DNA from 2 places in the Caldanaerobacter sp. genome. Region 1 is predicted to be linked to the other one. Evidence: riboswitches for the same ligand, from Rfam matches in the RefSeq annotation. Region 1 holds a riboswitch; the other holds the start of a gene.
What was found. Region 1 has a riboswitch for glycine ahead of gcvT (glycine cleavage system aminomethyltransferase GcvT). Riboswitches for the same ligand answer to the same signal wherever they lie in the genome.
Positions count from the first base shown of each region.

Region 2: another riboswitch for glycine. It lies ahead of ACPLVE_RS05320 (GrdX family protein); the one in region 1 lies ahead of gcvT (glycine cleavage system aminomethyltransferase GcvT).

Region 1 covers NZ_JBNATX010000038.1:11,795-15,213, forward strand. Annotated here, with positions in the region: gene gcvPA (aminomethyl-transferring glycine dehydrogenase subunit GcvPA) at 1-466, opposite strand, end outside; gene gcvH (glycine cleavage system protein GcvH) at 472-852, opposite strand; gene gcvT (glycine cleavage system aminomethyltransferase GcvT) at 865-1,989, opposite strand; glycine riboswitch at 2,050-2,134, opposite strand; glycine riboswitch at 2,137-2,247, opposite strand; gene ACPLVE_RS09615 (lipoate--protein ligase) at 2,359-3,339, shown strand.
Region 2 covers NZ_JBNATX010000012.1:18,473-21,891, forward strand. Annotated here, with positions in the region: gene trxA (thioredoxin TrxA) at 1-69, opposite strand, end outside; gene trxB (thioredoxin-disulfide reductase) at 86-1,012, opposite strand; gene ACPLVE_RS05320 (GrdX family protein) at 1,025-1,402, opposite strand; glycine riboswitch at 1,526-1,627, opposite strand; gene yedF (sulfurtransferase-like selenium metabolism protein YedF) at 1,707-2,276, opposite strand; gene ACPLVE_RS05330 (FAD-dependent oxidoreductase) at 2,360-3,419, opposite strand, start outside.

The sequences.
Region 1 (3,419 bases):
ATTTTCTTTTTGTAGCATCACAGGCCATCATTGCGGCTTCTGCACAGGCACTTGCTCCATCGTACATAGAAGCGTTGGTGACTTCCATTCCTGTAAGTTCTGTTATCATCGTTTGATATTCAAAAATGGCTTGTAGTGTTCCTTGGCTTATTTCTGGCTGATAGGGGGTATAAGCCGTGTAAAATTCAGCTCTTGAGATTATGTGTTTTACAATCGATGGAATGTAGTGGTCATACACTCCTGCGCCTAAAAAGCTTACAAGCTGGCCTAAATTTTTATTCTCATCTGCATAACTTCCTAAGCGCTTTCTAACCTCCAGCTCTGACATGGGTTTTCCCAAATTTAAGGGGCGATTTAGCCTAACCTCTTTTGGGATGACTTCAAATAATTCTTCAATAGAGTTTTTTCCTATGGTTTTTAGCATTTCCTTTTCATCTTCGGAGGAGATAGGGAGATACGGAAACATAACTATCACTCCTCCTCTAAGAATTTTCTATACTCATCGGCCTTCATTAGTTTGTCTAACTGAGATTTGTCTTTAAGCTCTCCTATCACCATCCAGCTTCCATATGGGTCATTGTTTATAAGAGATGGGTCCTCCACCAGAGAATTGTTTACTTCCAGCACTTTTATGTCTACTGGAGTGTAGACGTCTGAAGCGGCTTTTACAGATTCTACTACTCCAAGTACATCTCCAGCAGAAAGTTCAGCACCTACCTCTGGAAGTTCTACGTACACTATGTTTCCCAAAGAGTGCTGAGCATAGTCTGTGATTCCTATGTATGCCTTGTCTCCTTCTACTTTTACCCACTCATGGTCTTTTGAATAATAAAGTCCCTCTAAAACTTCCATGTTCAAACCCTCCTATTTTTTATAATTTTTCTTGTAGAAATTCTTATCAACTATTACCGCTTTGAGCGGTTTATTTCTTATTATTACCTCAATTTGATTTCCTATTTGGGCGTATTTCGAGTCAATCAAAGCAAGCCCTATGTTCTTTTTAAGAGTTGGAGAGAAATAACCCGTAGTCACATAGCCAATTTTTTGATTATCAGCCTGTACTTCATACCCGTGTCTAGGAATTCCATTGTCTATCATTTCAAAGCCCACAAGTTTTCTCTTTAAACCTTGTTCTTTCTGTTTTAAAAGGGCATCTTTTCCGATGAAATTTCCCTTATCAAATTTTACAAAAAAGCCTAAACCTGCTTCTAAAGGAGTTATGTCCTCTCCTAATTCATTTCCATAAAGAGGCAAACCTGCTTCAAAGCGAAGTGTATCCCTTGCTCCAAGACCTGCCGGCTTGAGACCGTAATCTTTTCCTACTTCTAAAATTTTTTCCCACAGGGTGACAGCATACTCGTTTGGCATGTAAATTTCAAATCCGTCTTCACCAGTGTAACCTGTACGAGAAACTAAACATTCTACACCAGCAATTTTTACTTTATCCTTGAAATAGAAAAATTTAATCTGGGAGAGGTCTTCATCTGTCAATTTTTGAAGTATTTCTTCTGCTTTTGGTCCTTGTATCGCGAGCTCAGCTATTTTGTCTGAGATGTTTTCGATTTCCACTTTGTATATTCCTGCATTGTTCAGCATCCATTTGTAATCCTTTTCTATGTTTGCTGCATTAACTACTAAAAGGTAGTAGTCATTAGAGTATTTATAAACCAAAAGGTCGTCAACCACTCCTCCGTTGTGGTTACACATAAAAGCATAAAGCACTTGATTGGCATTTAATTTAGAAAGGTCATTTGTGATAAGATTTTGGAGGAAGGGGAATGCGTCTTTTCCCTTTACGATAATTTCTCCCATGTGGGATACATCAAAAAGGCCTGCCGCATTTCTCACGGCTTCGTGTTCAGAGATTATACTTTCGAATTGAACTGGCATTGCCCAGCCGGCAAAGTCTATTATTTTTGCATTGTACTTAGGATAAATTTCATACAATGGGGTTTTTTTGAGATTATCCAAACTATCACACCCTTTCATAAAAAAATTAAACAGAGGAGCCTGTGAAAGCGCACAATAAGATATACTGCCATCACAGTTCCTCTGTTTTTGTACCTGAGAGCTTCTACATATGGCTTCCCATATGTATTGCCCCTTCGGCGCTCTTTACGAGGCTTTCCAGAGGCCTATCCGATAGCGATCCTGCCGCCTGAGAGCTTCTACAAAGGCTTGGCGGGCCTTTGTATTTCCCCTTCGGCTATCTTCCATTTATGGAAGATAATCTCTCGCTATCTTCATCTAGACAGTATTCAATTTTTTTTAAAATTATGCTATACTTTTACCATCATTATATATTACAGCTGAAAGCAAAGTCAAGAATTGTTAAATCTGAGACGAGGGGTGGATGGCATGCTGTATATTTATAATAAAAATACAAATCCCTATTTCAACTTGGCAGCAGAAGAATACGTTTTAAAAGAATTCAAAGATGAATGTTTCATGCTATGGCGAAATGAACCCAGCATAATAGTTGGCAAAAATCAAAATACTTTAGCAGAGATAAATTTAGACTACGTAAGAGAACACAAAATTCCCGTTGTCAGAAGATTATCAGGGGGAGGCGCTGTTTTTCACGATTTAGGCAATCTGAATTTTACGTTTATTGTAAATGCAGATGAGGGTGGATTTACAGATTTTAAAAGGTTTGCACAGCCTATTATAGATGTTCTTAGAAAATTAGGAGTAGAGGCAGAGTTTTCTGGGAGAAATGATATAACAATCGATGGGAAAAAGATATCTGGAAATGCTCAGTATTATTACAAGGATAGGATTTTGCATCATGGGACTTTGCTTTTTTCTTCAAACATTACAGACTTGTCGGCTGCTTTGAAGGTGAGGCCTGTTAAATTTGAAGATAAGGGGGTTAAATCTGTTTCTAAAAGGGTGGCGAATATAAGCGAATATTTAAAAGAGCCTATCACCATAGAGGAATTTATAAATTTAATAATGGAACACATAAAAGAGCAAACAGGCGGAGGAGAAATGTACGAATTTACAGAAGAAGATATAAAGAAGATAAACAAATTGGTGGAAGAGAAATACGGCACTTGGGAGTGGAATTTCGGGTCTTCCCCCGATTATAAAATGAAGCATGAGAAAAAATTCCCCGGCGGTACTGTAGAAGTCAACCTAAACGTAGAAAAGGGTGTAATAAAAGATATAAAAATATACGGAGATTTCTTTGGGAAGTACGATGTTTCTCAAGTGGAGGATTTATTAAAAGGCGTAAAACACTCTGAGGAAGAGGTGAGGAAGGCTCTTTCGAAGATAAATCTTCAAGATTATATGGCAAATATAACTATTGATAATTTGATTGAGGTGATGTTTTGAAAAATTTTTTCTTTTTTTTACCTGAGCTTGTTGAATTTTTAACGTAAGAGTGATAAAATATAATCAAACAAAATTGTTAA
Region 2 (3,419 bases), on a different contig from region 1:
GTCAATTAAAACCAATTTTTCTTCCTTTTTTACTACTTCATCAAAATTATCTTTATTAACTTCGATCACCCATTCTCACCTCCTATCAACATTCCAATTCTTCAATATATCTCTCAGCAGCTACTGCTGCTATAGCCCCATCTGCCGCTGCTGTCACAATTTGCCTTAATAATTTCACTCTACAATCTCCTGCAGCAAAAACCCCTGCAACATTTGTCCTCATATTTTCATCGGTTAAAATATATCCTCTTTCATCCATTTCAATTAACCCCCTAAAGATCTCCGTACAAGGCTTCATCCCGATGAAAATAAACACCCCATCCGTTTTTACTTCCTTCAACTCTCCTGTTTTGACGTTTCTCACTATAACTTTCTCTACTATCCCATCCCCTTCTATCCTTTCCACTACGCTGTCCCACAGAAATTTTATTTTGGGATTTTTAAAAGCCTTATCTTGTAAACATTTGTTTGCTCTTAACTTATCTCTTCTATGGATAATTGTAACGTTTTTAGCAAATTTAGTGAGGTATAACGCCTCCTGAACAGCAGAGTCCCCTCCCCCTACCACTACCACATCCAAATCAGTAAAGAAATCTGCATCACAGGTTGCGCAATAAGAAACTCCTTTGCCTATAAATTCTTCTTCTCCTGGCACATTTAATTTCATATGTTCCGCTCCTGTAGCAATTATAATAGTCTTTCCTTCATAACAGCCTTTTGTAGTTATAACCTTTTTTATCTTTTCGCTCAATTCTATTTTTTTGACTTCTTCCATGACAAAACGAGTTCCAAAAGATTCCGCCTGTTCTCTCATCCTCTTTACAATTTTAGGTCCTGTCGCCTCTTCCACAGAACCGGGATAATTTTCTATGTCATCCGTTATAGCAGCTTGGCCTCCAATCTTACTTCTTTCAAAAACTACGGTATTCATCTTCCCTCTTGAAGCGTAAATCGCTGCAGATAGTCCAGCAGGTCCTCCACCAATTATGAGGCAATCATATAAAGTAGACACAATTTCACCTCGCTATTCTCTAAAAGTTTCTATAACTTCTTTTATCAATTCTTTATCAAGGTAGGCAAGGTCATTTAAAACCTTTTCATTCTCTATATAATTTATTCCTTCCTTCTCTATTATCTCTTTTACTTTAAGAAGGCATCCTTCAATTATCACCACACTATTAAAATCAACGGTACCTTTACTTTCCTTGAGCAAAACGGATTTAAAGGGAGAACAATCTGGTTTTACATTTCCTGCAAGAGGATGGGACATTAAGACATACCCTTTATGGATGAGGTCTCTACACCTTGTCAATACATTAACAATTGTTCCTTCAATAAACTCACAATCTTGAGGATATACATCTCTCACTAGAGGGTTATTTGTGACAATAACGTATTTCATAATATCACCAAAAAGGGGAATAAAAGGACTTTGCGCCTTTTATTCCCCGTCTGTTTACCTGAGAGATTCTTCTTACTGGAAGAATTGCTCCTTCGGTGCCTCTCTAGAGGCTCTCCGGGATACAGTCCGAATGCGGTCCTTTTGCCTGAGAGTTTCACGAGTATACAGGCCATATACCCGCTTGCTCCTTCGGCTCCCAATTAGGGGCTCTCCCGCATTCTTCATCCCATTAATATTAAATTGTTTGTTAAATATCTTTCGACTTATATTATAATCCACTTATTTACCAATGTCAATAGAAACATTACGCTTTTACCACCCTTAAAGTCGTCATTTTTTCTACTATTGAATACATGTTAGAAACAGTACCTACGAGAAGTTTTTCTTTTAACCCATAAAAGTCCAAGCACGTACCACAAGATATGATTTCTATCCCCTCTTTCTCTAAATTTTTTAATTCTTCAATGACTTCAGAGCCTTCTGTAGTAAGTCTTACACCATTATTTATAAAGATCACACTCTTGGGCCTTTTAATTTGTTCTTTCAATGAAATAATAAAACTCTTCATGAGCATCTTCCCTAGTCTTTCATCGCCTTCGCCAAATTTGTCCGAGGTTATAACCACTACATACTCATCCTGTATTTCTTCTTTCATAATCCTTTTTTTATATATATTTATATAGAATCCATTGTCCCTTTCTTCAACGGCTACCTCGCAACCAATACCTCTGGCAAATTTAGAAACGTTTTCTTTTGCTGTTTCGTTATCTACGATCACTAGAATTTTACCTTCCTCCATTTCTTCAAGAGCTTTTTTAGTCATAATAACAGGGATGGGGCAATTTTTACCCCTTGCATCAACAGTTCGTTCCATAAACAATTCCTCCTCTCCAAATTTACTATAAAAGGCAGGTTTTAAAACCTGCCTTTTATAACTCTTTATTCTTATTATATCACTTAACTTCTCCTTTGACAAAAAGCTGCCAAAGCATCCAAAGCAGCTGAGCTTATAGGATATGAGACTGGAGATGGAGTTAAAAGGGGATGTGTTGCTACCTGGAAAGTAGCCAATTCTGAAGCAGTTGTACCTTTTTGAATTGCTACACTTAAAATATTTATCATCTCGCCTACATTATCTCCTCCAGCTAGCTGGGCTCCAAGCATAACACCAGAACATCTTGAAAAAATCAGTTTTATTTTTACGTTCATAGTGTTTGGCAAGGTTCCAGGATGTTTATCCATTGTATTGAATTCTCCCACAATTATATCAAATCCTTCTGCTCTAGCCTGAGTCTCTGTCAAACCTGCTGCCCCAAAAGCTGTATTGTATATTTTTGTAGAGAAAGCACTTATAGTTCCTTTGTTTTCTCTTACCAATCTCAACTCAAATGCATTAACTCCAGCAATTTTAGCCTCATTAGCTGCAATAGAAGCTAAAAGTATTGGAACATTCTTTCTCGTAAAGAAACATTTCTTTTCTGCACAGTCACCTACTGCAAAAATATCTGGGTCATTTGTCCTCATGTACTCATCGACAGTTATTGCACCCTTTTCATTAACTTTAATGCCAGCCTCTTCGGCTAATTTTGTATTAGGCTTTACACCCATAGCAACAATTACGACATCTGCCTTTATTTTTTCACCAGAGTCAATCTCTACTTCCTTTACCTTTTTATCTCCTATGAATCGCGTGACTTTAGTGCCTGTAAGAACTTTTATTCCATGCTCTTTCAGCTTGGCTTCTGCCATATCACTAAACTCTGGATCAAAAGCCTGCCAGAGAAGTTTATCTGCCACTTCTATTATAGTTACATTTTTACCTAATAATTGTATCTGCTCTGCCATTTCAACTCCAATGAAGCCTCCACCCACTACTACAACATCTTCTGCCTCGTTAATCTTTTGTTGAACATACTTCAAGTATTCTTCTTCTTTTTTAATCGTGAAAATGTTCTCTAAATCATAACCGGGAATAAACGTAGGAACTACCGGTAGGGACCCTGTAGCTAAGATTAAT